3 regions of the Bradyrhizobium brasilense genome follow, and region 1 is predicted to be linked to each of the others. Evidence: riboswitches for the same ligand, from Rfam matches in the RefSeq annotation. Region 1 holds a riboswitch; each other region holds the start of a gene.
The links. A riboswitch is a leader RNA that binds a small molecule or an ion and turns the genes downstream of it on or off. The one in region 1 is predicted to bind cobalamin.
Positions count from the first base shown of each region.

Region 2: it holds a riboswitch for cobalamin, as region 1 does, so the genes downstream of both, metE (5-methyltetrahydropteroyltriglutamate--homocysteine S-methyltransferase) here and QA635_RS03325 (TonB-dependent receptor) in region 1, are expected to answer to the same signal.
Region 3: it holds a riboswitch for cobalamin, as region 1 does, so the genes downstream of both, QA635_RS34435 (ribonucleoside-diphosphate reductase subunit alpha) here and QA635_RS03325 (TonB-dependent receptor) in region 1, are expected to answer to the same signal.

Region 1 covers NZ_CP121669.1:746,363-750,895, reverse strand. Annotated here, with positions in the region: gene QA635_RS03340 (ABC transporter substrate-binding protein) at 1-143, opposite strand, end outside; gene QA635_RS03335 (ABC transporter ATP-binding protein) at 344-1,117, opposite strand; gene QA635_RS03330 (FecCD family ABC transporter permease) at 1,114-2,157, opposite strand; cobalamin riboswitch at 2,270-2,467, shown strand; gene QA635_RS03325 (TonB-dependent receptor) at 2,577-4,533, shown strand, end outside.
Region 2 covers NZ_CP121669.1:6,845,629-6,850,161, forward strand. Annotated here, with positions in the region: gene metE (5-methyltetrahydropteroyltriglutamate--homocysteine S-methyltransferase) at 486-2,831, opposite strand; cobalamin riboswitch at 2,933-3,135, opposite strand; gene QA635_RS31945 (hypothetical protein) at 3,242-3,580, opposite strand; gene QA635_RS31950 (nodulate formation efficiency C protein) at 4,478-4,533, shown strand, end outside.
Region 3 covers NZ_CP121669.1:7,461,044-7,465,576, reverse strand. Annotated here, with positions in the region: partial or broken gene QA635_RS34445 (nodulation protein NolW) at 63-421, opposite strand; gene QA635_RS34440 (class I SAM-dependent methyltransferase) at 887-1,819, shown strand; cobalamin riboswitch at 2,233-2,448, shown strand; gene QA635_RS34435 (ribonucleoside-diphosphate reductase subunit alpha) at 2,656-4,491, shown strand; gene QA635_RS34430 (ribonucleotide-diphosphate reductase subunit beta) at 4,482-4,533, shown strand, end outside.

The sequences.
Region 1 (4,533 bases):
GAGAAGCGGCTGAGGCCGATAATCTGGTCCGGATCGGCCAGCGACAGCACGAGCTGGTCACTGCAGACATTCATCGAGACGATGCGCGGTCCGGCGGCGAACGCGGCGCCGGCGGAAATAAGCCACAGCAGTATCGCGACCACCGCACCAAGATGAAGCGAAGCGAGATGGCTGCCACGCTGAAGGTGCGCCCCCTCTCCCGCTTGCGGGGGAGGGTTGGGGTGGGGGTTTCGCCGCGAGCCATATCGTGGAGAGAGCCCCCACCCGCTGCGCTCGTCGAGCGCAGCGACCTCCCCCGTAAGCGGGAGAGGTGAACTGAGCTTGTGGTGAGGCCGTGACCACATCAGACGTCCGCCCACGGCACGATGACGGCTTCGCGCTGAAATTCGGCGCGATAGGCGCTGACCCGGAACACGCTGGCGAGGACGCTCTGCGACAGTGCCTCGACAGGCGCGCCTTGCGCTGCCAGCCGCCCCTCCGCGAGCACCAGCACATGATCGGCAAAGCGCGCGGCGAGTCCCAGGTCATGCGTCACCACGATCACCAGCACGCCGGTGTCGGCGACGTTGCGCAGCTTCTGCATCACGTCGATCTGGTGGCGTGGATCGAGCGAGGCGGTCGGCTCGTCGGCGAGGATCACCGGCGCCTCCACCGCGAGCACCCGGGCCAGCGCGACGCGGCTGCGCTCGCCGCCGGAGAGTTCGGTGACGCGGCGATCGCTGAATTCAGTGACGTCGACCGCCTGCATCGCCCGCAGCACCGCCTCCATATCCGTCTGCGACAGCCGTGCCGGATCGGTCGCGCCGTGCGGGTAGCGGCCGAGCGCGACGATGTCGCGCGCCGGCAGCGGCCAGTGCACCATGTGCCCCTGCGGCAGATAGGCAAAGCGTTTCGCACGCTCGCGCAGCGGCAGCGACGCCAGCGGATCGCCGCCGATCCGGATCTCGCCGCCCGATGGAATCAGCCCGGCCAGTGCACGCAGCAGCGTGGTCTTGCCGGCGCCGTTCGGGCCGACCAGCGCGACCAGATGGCCCGACGGCAGCGACAGCGAGACATCGTGCAGCACCTTGCGGCTGCCGAGCGAGGCATTGAGCGCGGCGGCGGAGAGCAACGTCATGCCACGCCTCCGCCGAGCGCGCGGCGCTCGCGCATGATCAGATAGAGGAAGAACGGCACGCCGATGATCGAGGTCAGCACGCCGACCTTGATGTCCGAGGTTGAAGGAATGATGCGCACCGCGATGTCGGCGGCGAGCAACAGCGCTGAACCCGTGAGCGCGCTCGGCACCAAGAGCCGCGCCGGATCGTGACCGATCACGGGACGCATCAGATGAGGCGCGACGAGGCCGATGAAACCGATCGTGCCTGTCACGGCAACCGCGCCGCCGACACCGAGCGCCACGCCCGTGATCACGAAAAGCCGCAACCGCCCGACGTCGACGCCAAGGCTCTGCGCCGCCTCCTCGCCGAGCGTCAGCGCGCGAAAGTCGCTCGCCTGGCTGAGCAGGATGGCGGCGCCTGCGACGATGAAGGGCAGCGCCAGCGCCACGTGCTGGAAGCTGCGGTCCTCCAGCGAGCCGAGCAGCCAGAACGCGATCTCCAACACCACGAACGGATTGCTCGAGAGATTCATCACCAGCGCGGTCGCCGCCCCCGCAAAGCTCGAGATCGCGAGCCCCGCGAGGATCAGGATCAACAGCCCGGCATTGCGGCCGGCGATCGCAAGCAGCGCGAACACCGAGCCGAAGGCGGCGATGATCGCCACCACCGGCAGCGCGTAGGAGCGCACATCGGCGAGGCCCAGCGCGATCACCAGCACCGCGCCGAACGCGGCCGATTGCGGCGCGCCGAACAGCGACGGCGAGGCCAGCGGATTGCGCAGCAGCCCTTGCAGCGCCGCACCGGACAGCCCGAGAATACCGCCGATCGCGAATGCCAGAATGGTGCGCGGCAGGCGGATCTCGCGCACGATCACCTGCGCCACATCGCTGCTGCCGCCGAACAGCGCCTCGATGACCGCGAGCGGCGACAGCCGCACCGGCCCGATGCCGAGCGAGAGCACGCACAGCAGGACCACGAGCGCGAGCAGCGCCGCGGTGGCGCCCCACCGGCGCCGCGCCGCGACCTCGGCCGCCAAGGCAAAATCCTGCACGCTCATCGGATCCATGCTCTTACAGCGATCGTCGTGGCAGACAAGCGACACTCGACAAAAACCGTGGCCGCACGGCCATTGCCCGACTTCCGCCGGATTGACTTTGCTGCCCGGCCGAACCCTAGATGAACATGACGGTTCTTTCATGAGATGAAAAGGGAATGCGGTACGGGGAAACTTCCCCAACGCCGCGGCTGCCCCCGCAACTGTATGCGGTGAATCCTTCGTCACAGGCCACTGGGAATCTCGGTCCTGGGAAGGCGACGAAGGGTAACGACCCGCGAGCCAGGAGACCTGCCGTCAGCCGTGGTCACACGCGATGCTGCCGGTCGGGGAGTACAGGCATGAGCTTCACCTGATGCTGTGAGCACGATGGTGAGACTGGTTCGCGGTGACGTGCCACTGACGTTGCCGAGGCCTTGCTTATGTTCTCCTTCCCTTTCCATCGGCGGCGCCGCGCGCTTCTGCTCGCGTCGACGATGATCGCGCCGGCGACGATGATCGCGCCGGCATTCCTTGTCTCCGCAGCGCGGGCGCAGCAGGCACCCGCTCCCGATCAGCTGCCGGCGATCGAAGTCACCAAGCCGGGCGACCAGAACGTCACGCGCGCCAGGCCGGCCGCTCGCGAAGCGCCGGCGCCGCGACGCCCGGCGCCGGGCACCTCGCAAGGCAACAATACAGGCAGCGGAGCCGGATCGGGCACGACAGGGACCGGTGTGGCCACCGGAACGGGCGGCACCGGCGGCCGCCAGTTCGCCGGCATTGTCGGCACCTCCTCGGCCGTGATCACCGCCGATGACATCGCCCATTCGCCGGTGCAGTCGTTGCCCGAGATCCTCGCGCAGGTGCCGGGCGTGCAGCTGCAAACGCCCTATGGCGGACCGAACGGCGCCAAGACGTCGGTCGACCTGCGCGGCTTCGGCGCGTTCGCGACCGACAATACCCTGTTCCTGCTCAACGGCCGCCGCCTCAACGACGTCGACAAGGCCGGCTTCGACCTCACCACGATTCCGCTCGATTCGATCGAGCGCATCGAGATCACGCGCGGCAACAGCGGCGCGGTGCTCTACGGCGACAACGCGGTGGGCGGCGTCGTCAACATCATCACCAAGACCGGCGTCGGCGGCCCGCCGACGACGATGCGGGCCGAGGCCGGAGTTGGCTCGTTCAACACCCGCATGGCCGCGGTCTCCGCCGCACTCAATTCCGGCCCGTGGTCCACCTCGTTCTACGGCAACGGCATCAAGTCCGACGGCTACCGCGTCAACAATGCGCTCGACCAGCGCAACGCCGTCGGCAACATCAACTACACGACGCCTGATCTCACCGCCTTCTTGACCGTCACCGGCAGCGACCAGAAGCTCGGCCTGCCTGGCGGACGGCTGGTCGATCCGTCGATCGGCGTCAACGAACTGCTCACCGATCGCCGGGGCGCCGCGACGCCGTTCGACTATGCCAACCAGCAGACCGCCAGCGTCACCGCCGGCTTCACCAGGACGCTGATGAACGGCGTCGACCTCATCGTCGACGGCGGCTGGCGGCAGCGCGAGACGCAGAGCGGCTTCTTCGGCACGGTGCCGACCATCAGCTTCGCCTCGACGTACAACGATGCCGCGCTGCAGACCTGGTCGCTGACGCCGCGGCTCAGCGTCAAGAATGTGATGCTGGGCATGCCGTCGACGATCCTGGCCGGCATCGACTATTACGATTCGACATTCCGCGAGGCGCGCGGCGCTTATCAGGGCGTCGACCCGTTCCACATCTACAATATCGAGCAGCAGAGCGTGGCCGGCTATTGGCAACATACGCTGGGCCTGTTGCCAACGACCGACATCTCCTACGGCGCGCGCGTCCAGAATACCAGCATCTCGGCGCGCGATCGTTACGACCCGAATGCGCCCTTTGCGTTCGATGCGCAGGCGGCGCCGCTCGACAGCAACGAGACGCAATACGCGCTGCATGTCGGCGTCGAGCATCGCCTGACCGACACCTTCTCGGTGTTCGGCCGCGCGGCCCGCGCATTCCGCACGCCCGATGTTGACGAGCGCGTTGCATCAGGGCCGTCATTCGACCCGCTGACCTTCGCCCCGATCCCGCAGAATTTCCAGCTCAAGACCCAGACATCGCAGGACGTCGAGGGCGGCTTCCGGGTCAAGACCAACCTGTTTCAGGTCCAGACCAGCGTCTATCTGATGGATCTCGAGAACGAGATCCATTTCAACCCGGTGCTGTTCTTCAACACCAACCTCGACCCCACCCGCCGCTACGGCTCCGAAACCAGCGCGGCGCTCAAGGTCAGCGACAGCGTCACCCTGCGCGGCGGCATGGCGATCACCCGCGCCGTCTTCCGCGAAGGCATCTGGACCGGCAATGACGTGCCGC
Region 2 (4,533 bases), 2.9 Mb from region 1:
TCACCACGATAAGATCCTTGCTGTACGCGTTATCGTATGGTCCCGTTGATCGAGCCCATCGTTTCCGGCAGAAAAGCGTACCAATGTGCGCTTGGTGCCCGTCCGTGATCGGCCGGCACGACCGCCCCACATTGCTCAGCCCTGCAACGTTGCGAAAGTACTCATCAGCGACAAACCCTGGTGTAGATTTCTAATCCCAGGCTATAGGGGCCGCATACCAGGGCATGATTGAGCTACGCTGAGCTTGCGCCTTAACTGGGGTCAGATTTCGGCGGATGTCCCCGCCGTAATCGAACCATCGGCGCCCTCCTTCCGCCGATGGAAGTCAGCACGTTGCCTAGCAGCGTCGCTCCTCCCGGACACACTTCCGCCCGGCCGCTAAAGGCGGCCGGGCCTTTTTCCCGATCACCAACGCTTTTCACGATTATCGAGCCCGCAAATCGTTGGCACGCGATCGGCCTTCTCGACGAAAGACTAGGCCCAGATCAACGGTCGGCTGGAGTGAATGCAGCGCGTAGTTCGCGGGCGGCGGAGACCATGTTCACCAGCGCCGGGCGAACCTCCTCCCATTTGCGCGTCTTCAGGCCGCAATCCGGATTGACCCAGAGTTGCGAATCCTGCAGCCGCTTTCGAGCCAAAGCGACAAGCTCTTTCATCTCGCTCGACTCGGGCACGCGCGGAGAATGGATATCGTACACACCCGGCCCGATTTGATTTGGATATTTGTAGTTCCGGAACGCGTCGAGCAGCTCCATTTTCGACCGCGAAGTCTCGATCGAGATGACATCCGCGTCCATTGCAGCAATCGCATCGATGATGTCGTTGAATTCCGAGTAGCACATGTGGGTATGGATCTGGGTTTGATCGGCGACGCCCGATGAGCAGATGCGGAAGCAATCCCCGGCCCACTCGAGATAAGCCGTCCACTCCGATCGGCGCGGCGGCAATCCTTCGCGCAGCGCAGCCTCGTCGATCTGGATCATGGCCGCACCAGCATTTTCGAGATCGCCGACTTCGTCTCGGATCGCGAGCGCAATTTGACGACAGACCTCGGCTCGGGGAATATCATCGCGAACAAACGACCAGTTCAAGATCGTGACTGGTCCGGTCAACATCGCCTTCATCGGCTTCTTAGTTAGGGATTGCGCGTACCGCCACCAACCCACGGTGATCGGCTTCGGCCGTGAGACATCGCCAAACAAGATTGGCGGCCGGACACAGCGCGAGCCATAGGATTGTACCCAGCCGTTTTTGGTAAATGCGAAGCCTGCGAGTTGTTCGCCGAAGTACTGCACCATGTCATTGCGCTCGAACTCGCCGTGCACGAGCACGTCCAGGCCGATGTCCTCCTGCCAACGTACGGCACGCGCAGTCTCCTCCTTGAGGAACTCGTCGTATTGCCCGTCGTTCATCGCGCCTCGCGCGTGTGCTGCCCGGGCATTACGGACCTCTGCAGTCTGCGGAAACGATCCGATCGTCGTGGTAGGAAACGCCGGTAGTTTGAAGCGCTTGCGCTGGATCTCGGCACGACTGGCAAATGGACTGGCGCGCCGGCGCGTGGTCTGGTTGATCGCTCTCATCCGGACGGCGACATCGGCATCTCGGATCTTTGGCGAAGTCCCACGCTCGGTGGTGATGCGCTCCGATTCCGCAAGAGCGCCGGCAACATTCTGATCTCCTGCAAGAGCCCGCGCCAAGGTCGCAAGCTCACGAATCTTCTGAACCGAGAATGCAAGCCAACTCTTGACGTCTGAAGCGAGCTCCGTCTCGAGTTCAACATTGACCGGCACGTGAAGCAACGAACAAGATGGAGCGATTTGTATGCGATCCTTGCCGAGCTTCGTGATAGCGGGATCGAGCCGCTGGCGCAGTGCCGACAAATTCGTTCGCCACACATTGCGGCCGTCTATCACGCCGAGCGACACGACGAGATCACTTCGCTTGGCGGAAATGATCCGGTCCAATAACGCTGGCGCCCGAACCAGATCGACGTGCAGTCCGGCGACAGGTAGGCGCAAGGCGGTGGGAAGATTGTCGCCGAGGCCGCCGAAATAGCTGGCGACCATGATCTTGATGGCCGGCCCTTCCCTGGCGAGCCGGTCATAGGCATGTAGCAAGGATTTTCTTGATTCCACATCCAGATCAAGAACCAGGCAGGGCTCGTCGAACTGAACCCAATTTGCCCCGCGTTTGGCCAATTCCTGCAGAACCTCGATATAGACCTGTATCAGGTCATCCAATAGTGACAGTGGCTGGAACGCAGGATCAGCACTCTTGCCTAGCTTTAGGAATGTGACCGGGCCGATCAGGACAGGGCGAGTCTGAAAGCCAAGGGCTTTGGCTTCCTCATACTCCTCGATAGGCTTGCGAGAGGACAGCCTGAAAGTCTGTCCGCGGTGAAATTCCGGGACCATGTAATGGTAGTTGGTGTCGAACCACTTGGTCATCTCCTGCGCGGGTGCGCCATCGCCGCGAGATCCATGGCCGCAACTCGCACCCCGGCTGTCGTATTGTGAACCGCGTGCCATGGCGAAATACGTCTTGAGGGAAACGGGCTCGGCTTTCGAGGCGTAGACTTCCGGGATGGCGCCGACCATGACACTGGTGTCGAGCACCTGATCGTACAGCGAGAAGTCGTTCGACGGAATGACGGTGACACCGAGGGACTTCTGGCGCGCCCAGTTCGCGGCACGTAGGCCGGCTGCATCCTCGAGCAACTGCCGTTCGCTAATTCTCCCGGCCCAATAGCTTTCGAGTGCGACTTTGAGCTCGCGCCTTGGACCGATGCGCGGCGTTCCGAGCGTGGCAACCGGAAGTGAGAGAAGAGACATACCGCTAACCCCGTGTTGGGGCAAAGGCCATGGCGGACGCAGGCAGGAGAAGTCGCCCGAGCGACGGCTGCTTGGCGCACCACCGGGACACCCCGCCCGTGGATGAACATATTGTCGGGGCAGGTCTCCTGGCTCGCGGGTCATTGCTGCTGTCCGGCCTTCCCGAAGCCGCGCGGGCTTCAGTGACTTTGTTGGACAGTGGCTCGCCGCTCACAGTTGCGGGGGCAGCGCCGGCATTGGCACCGGCTTCCCTCTTAGCTCCGGATCAAACGGAAACCGGAGAACCTCGACGACTTGGATTATCGGCAAGAGAACGCGGCCGTCAACCTCTCAAATTGGTACTGCGGCCTGTCTTACGCGAATGACGCTCCACGGCCGCGCTTGATCACGACGTGGACGCCACTCTCCAATCATAAGATATCGGAATGGCCATCTCGGAGGCGCGTGGCGTCGGGCGGCGTGTCAGATCCATGGAAGAGACGACGCGGCCTGCAGGTGAAGGTCACCGCGCCGAGCGGGACGCTTTCATGCGGCCCGGCTTTTGAACGATTCATCGAGCACGCTTCGATGCGCCCTTTCTTCTCCACCAATATCCATGGATCGGTGACGAATAGGCGCAAGAGGTATTCGCTAAATCCCGCAGCGTGCTCAGCGGACGTGTCGATGTGCGACCAGCCAATCCTGGTAGGCGTCACGCCGACGTTTTGGTGATACTGGCCAAAGCAAGCATATTGAATCACCACAACCAAAAGAGAGCCTCGCATGAAAATGGCTGTTTGGAGCGCCCTCGGCGTCTTTGCTGCTGCCGTCTTTACGGTCGGTCTGTTCGGCTGGATGGCAAGGCCTTTTATGAGCCGCCCCGTCAGACAGATGCTCTCGGAAGTGTTGAGTAGTTCAAGCCGAAGCTAGCAAGACCTGAGGCTTCTCTCTTGCCGGTCGACACGGCTGCGTGGAAGCGCAGCTCCTCTAATGTCGACTGCAATGACGAGCAGGTAGACGACGGCCCATAACGTTGCGCGACCGGAGAATCCCACGTCTCGTCCGCTTGGTTGATCCGTGAAGTTCCTTAACGTCGATTCCAGATCGCTCGCCACTGAAGGGCGGCTCCGCGTTGGTGTAGGCCGCAAAGTGCAAAGCACAACAGGCTGGGGCGCCCTCCATTCGTAGTAGCGGCAACGCCCCCGGATCACACGGATCGATGGCGGCATACCTGCTCCCAATTGTCGTCAAGACTCCGGCAGCGAGGCATTCGCCCGCTGTCGAAGATTCCTGCGTGACAAGAATCATTCACGGAGGTCGTGGCGAATAAGCTGAATGGTAACATTAGAACGTGCGCAGGTCGGTAAGTCGACAAAGACAGCACAAACCTGCCGCGAACTGCCGGTTATTGCCTGGCACGAACAATGCAAGTCCTCATCATGTTCAGGCTTCTCCTCCTGGGCAGGTCCAGCATTGCAAATTGAGGCTTTGGCTGACCACTGAAGTTAGCGGCGCGTGACATCGAGGGACGGCGCCTGCTCGCGCGGGACATCGGCAGGCGCCTGCGTCACGTTGCCGCTAACTTCTTGCGATCTGCGCATAGCACGCTGAGGAAGACGCGCCGCTTTGGATTGACGTGTGGATGATAACCAGATGAGCCGGACGCAATGAAGAAAAAACCTGGAAGGCGCGTGCTTTGGTTCTGTATCGCCCGGTCGCTGAT
Region 3 (4,533 bases), 2.3 Mb from region 1:
TGCCAGCTTCGCTTAGTTGCGTTCGCCTGGCCTGGTGCCATGGCTGAGTGCATCGAGTGCCGCTTGAATGCATCAAAGCTGATCGGATTCAAGATCAGTAGTCGATTTTGCGCCTCGTGCGCGTCGGATATGTAAAGCACCCGCCCATCGTAGTACCATTGAAAATTATAGAGCTTGATCAAGCGGTCGAGAAATTCTCGCGGTGGGAGTTCCGGTAGCCGCCCGCGAATCCGCCCCTTCACCCCAGTACTTGCATTGACCCGGATATTCCGATTGTGACCGAATTCCTGCAGTGCGGTCGCGAGGTCCTGATCCAGAACGTGTAACTGTAAGGCGTCGATGGCAGCGTCAGCGGCGCGCCGAGCGTCCTTGGCGACGTCAGGCAGGTGAAAACAGGAACACATAGTACTTTCTTCAAGATGACAGCCTCCGAGATCGGATGAGTATACCTGCTATTTTCACGACAGGATCGACACCAAAATTCGTCCCAAATTTGGAGGCCGATACTTTCTTTCTAAATCGAAAGCAGCCGCGGTCATCAGGTAACGAACGTTCGTCAGCTTTCGGTCAGCTCGCTTCTCTAAGTGCTGGCCCATTCGCGCTCACGAATGCTGCCAATCTTATCACGCGACAGAAACGGTTCTTCTCATGCTGCCTGCCGTTGCCTCGACTGCTCTCAACTCGGCCGAATGTATCTCCAGCGGCTGTTCATCGGTGCGGGACCAGTTTCATGATAGTCTTACGCAGGCGGATGCTCTTGTCCGCTTGCCGCTTCTGCTGTCGCATCGGCGGGTGTAAGACCGACCTGTATACCAAAGTGCGGGCGAGTACGAAGGCACCTGTCGTCGACTCGCTTGCAAATGAGATGGGAGGAATTGCGTTGCGGATGGATTTTTCGCGTATTAATCGGTCTAAAGCTATATTCTATGATATTTATGCTTCTGATGATCCGAGGGCATATTTCTCGATCCTCGGAGACTTGGATTATATGATCCCGGACGTGGCTGAGCCGGTTGTGCGCCAAATCCTGGCAGCGAAAGCTTCGGCAACTGGCCTTAAGCCCATCGTGCTCGATGTTGGATGTTCATACGGCATCAACGCAGCGGTGCATCGCTTTCCGCTGACCTTCGGGGGCTTGCGTCACCGCTACGCCCGGCGTGAGATGAGGGCGATCAGTTCTGAAACACTGGTGAGTCTCGATCGCAATTTTTATGCAGCCTGGCCTGATGTCGGGGTGGCGCGCTTTATCGGCCTCGATGTGTCGGCACGGGCGATCAGCTATGCAAAGACTGTTGGCCTCTTGGAGCAGGGCATCGTCGCTGACCTTGAAAAGGAGGCGCTATCGACGGATAGCGCGCGCATTCTCCGCTCCGTGGATGTTATCATGTCAACCGGATGCATCGGCTACGTTACCGAGAAGACGTTCAGCGAGATTCTCGATGCGACAGAGAAGCAACCATGGATCATCTCCTTCGTGCTACGAATGTTCCCATTTGAATCGTTGGCCGAAGCGTTTGCAAAGCGTGGTCTTGTGACAGAACGTCTTACCGGCGCGACGTTTATCCAGCGTCGCTTTCGCGATGCTGAAGAGTTTGAAAGTTGTTTGGCCAGCTTGGCGGCCCTTGGCGTGGATGCGACCGGCCTCGAATCAGAAGGGCTGTTGCATGCGGATCTGATCTTGTCTCGCCCAGAGGCGGATGCGCGGGCCACGCCTCTGGAAGACGTTGTCACCGTCGCCAGCGGCAGGGGACGGCCGATTGGACCCCGTTACGTTCATGTTGAAAGCAACGAGGGCTTTCAGGTTGCGCTGGAGCCCTGACAGTTAAGGACCACTGTGCAGCGCGCGAATCTCTTCGGCGCTGGATCAAGACGTCGAAAAACAAGGTCATTCTGTGTCGAAGGCGCGCCAGAGCCAATGTTGTTCGCCGACGATGGATAACGACTCGTCCAGATGCCGTTTGTCGCGGCGAGCGCTGCTATTCAGATCGGAGAGCGCCTTGCCGAATTCCCTCTCTACTGACGCGCGGTTTCATAGATCGCATCAATGCGACACGTGGGTCAGAATTTCCTCGACTGTGCGCAAGCTCAACGGAAACCGGAAAGGCAGCCCAACGGCATCTCCAATCATCTGCAGCGGAAGTGACAGCGGCGATAGAGTGGTCCGGGCAGGTCGGTATGTTTTTGCCTTCTAAATCTTGATCTCTCCAATTGACGAATCCCGGCGCGTAGTGCCTATCTATAGTCAGTCACGGTCTTCCGTTCCCCACACCTTGTAGGGCGGAAGCTAAGAGGGAACCCGGTGCGCCAAAACGGCAACTCCGGGGCTGCCCCCGCAACTGTAAGCGGCGAGCGGTTGTCATCATGGTCACTGGCGCGACACAGCGCCGGGAAGGCCGACAGCCGCAGTGACCCGCGAGCCAGGAGACCTGCCGCGACCGAATGAAAGTCCTCGGGCGGGGTGCTCCGGTGGGTCGCTTGCAGCCGGGGACATTTGCCCGGATTCCTCGCAAGTCGTCCGCCCGGCCCGCGCCTAACATCGCGGGGTTGCCGATGTCGCCGTCTTACAATTTCGATCAGCATGGTCATCTCATTGAGCCGCCGCACGGGCAGCGGCGCCCAGCGCAGGCAAGGCCTACCCCGCCTAAGTTTGGTCTTGTGTTGCCATCGCCAGCTCCGCTGCCGCGCCCCCTTGCGCCATCGCCAAGGCCGGCCGATCTCAAGCTCGATCGGACGCGCGACGACCTGGTGACGCCGTTCGGCAAGCTGACGGTGACCGACCGTTACCTGCTCGCCGGCGAATTGCTCCAGGACATGTTCGCGCGGGTGTCTTGCGCCTTCGCGGATGATGTTGCGCATGCCCAACGTCTCTATGATGCGATGTCTCGGCTGTGGTTCATGCCGGCCACACCGGTACTGTCCAACGGCGGCACCACGCGCGGTCTGCCGATCTCGTGCTTCCTTAACTCGGTGTCGGACTCGCTCGAAGGCATCGTCGGCACCTGGAACGAGAATGTCTGGCTTGCCTCTAACGGTGGCGGCATCGGCACCTACTGGGGCAACGTTCGCTCGATCGGCGAGAAGGTGAAGGGCGGCGTTACCTCGGGTATCATCCCGTTCATCCACGTTATGGACGGCCTGACATTGGCGATCAGCCAGGGCTCGTTGCGGCGCGGCTCTGCGGCGGTCTATCTCGATATCCACCATCCCGAGATCGAGGAGTTCCTCGAGATCCGCAAGGCGTCCGGCGACTTTAACCGCAAGAGTTTCAACCTGCACCACGGGATCAACGTTACCGACGCGTTCATGCGTGCCGTGGGCGCCGGCACCGCGTTCGCCCTGCGCAGCCCGAAGACCAACGATGTCATCCGCGAGATCGACGCCCGGCAGCTGTGGCAACGCATCCTGGAGAACCGGCTGCAGACCGGCGAGCCTTATCTGTTGTTTATTGACACCGTGAACCGGTCGCTCCCCAAGCACCAGCGCGAGCTCGGCCTCAAGGTCTCTACCTCCAACCTGTGCAGCGAAATTACCCTGCCGACCGGCATCGATCATCGCGGCGAGGAGCGCACCGCGGTGTGCTGCCTATCGTCGCTCAACCTCGAGACCTGGGACCAGTGGAATGAGAAGCCAGGCTTCATCGAAGACGTCATGCGCTTCCTCGACAACGTGCTGACCCACTTCATCACGGTGGCGCCGGACGGCATGAAGCGTGCCCGCTACGCCGCCTTGCGCGAGCGCTCCGTCGGCCTCGGCGTCATGGGCTTCCATTCGTTCCTGCAGGCCAAGGGCATTCCGATGGAAAGTGTCGTGGCCAAGTCGTTCAATCTGAACATGTTCCGGAAAATCCGTCGCGATGCCGACGCGGCATCCGTGACGCTCGCGCGCGAACGTGGGCCGTGCCCGGATGCACTGGAACGCGGTGTGATGGCGCGCTTCAGCCATAAGATCGCGATCGCGCCAACCGCCTCGATCAGCATCATCTGCGGCGGGACTAGCGCTTGCGTCGAGCCGATCCCGGCCAACACCTACACCCATAAGACCTTGTCCGGTGCCATCTCGGTGCGTAATCCGCATCTCGCCAAGCTGCTGGCCGCCAAGGGCGCCGATACTTCGGAGACCTGGCAGTCGATCATCGCGCACGAGGGTTCGGTCGCCCATCTCGACATCCTGTCGGAGCACGAGAAAGCGGTCTTTCGCACCGCCTTCGAAATCGACCAACGCTGGATCGTCGAGCTTGCCGCAGACCGCGCCGCGTTCATTTGCCAGAGCCAGTCGATTAACCTCTATCTGCCGGCTGACGTCGATAAGTGGGACCTTCACATGCTGCATTGGACGGCATGGAAGCGCGGGGTGAAGAGCCTCTACTACTGCCGTTCAAAATCGATCTCGCGCGCGGCGTTCGCCGGCAACATCGCTGACGGCGACAAGGCGGCGCCGCCGCAGCCGCCGCAGCGGCACACTGACTATGAGGAGTGCCTCGCATGTCAGTGATCGATCTCTCATCCGTCGATCCGCGCACACTGATCGGCAAAC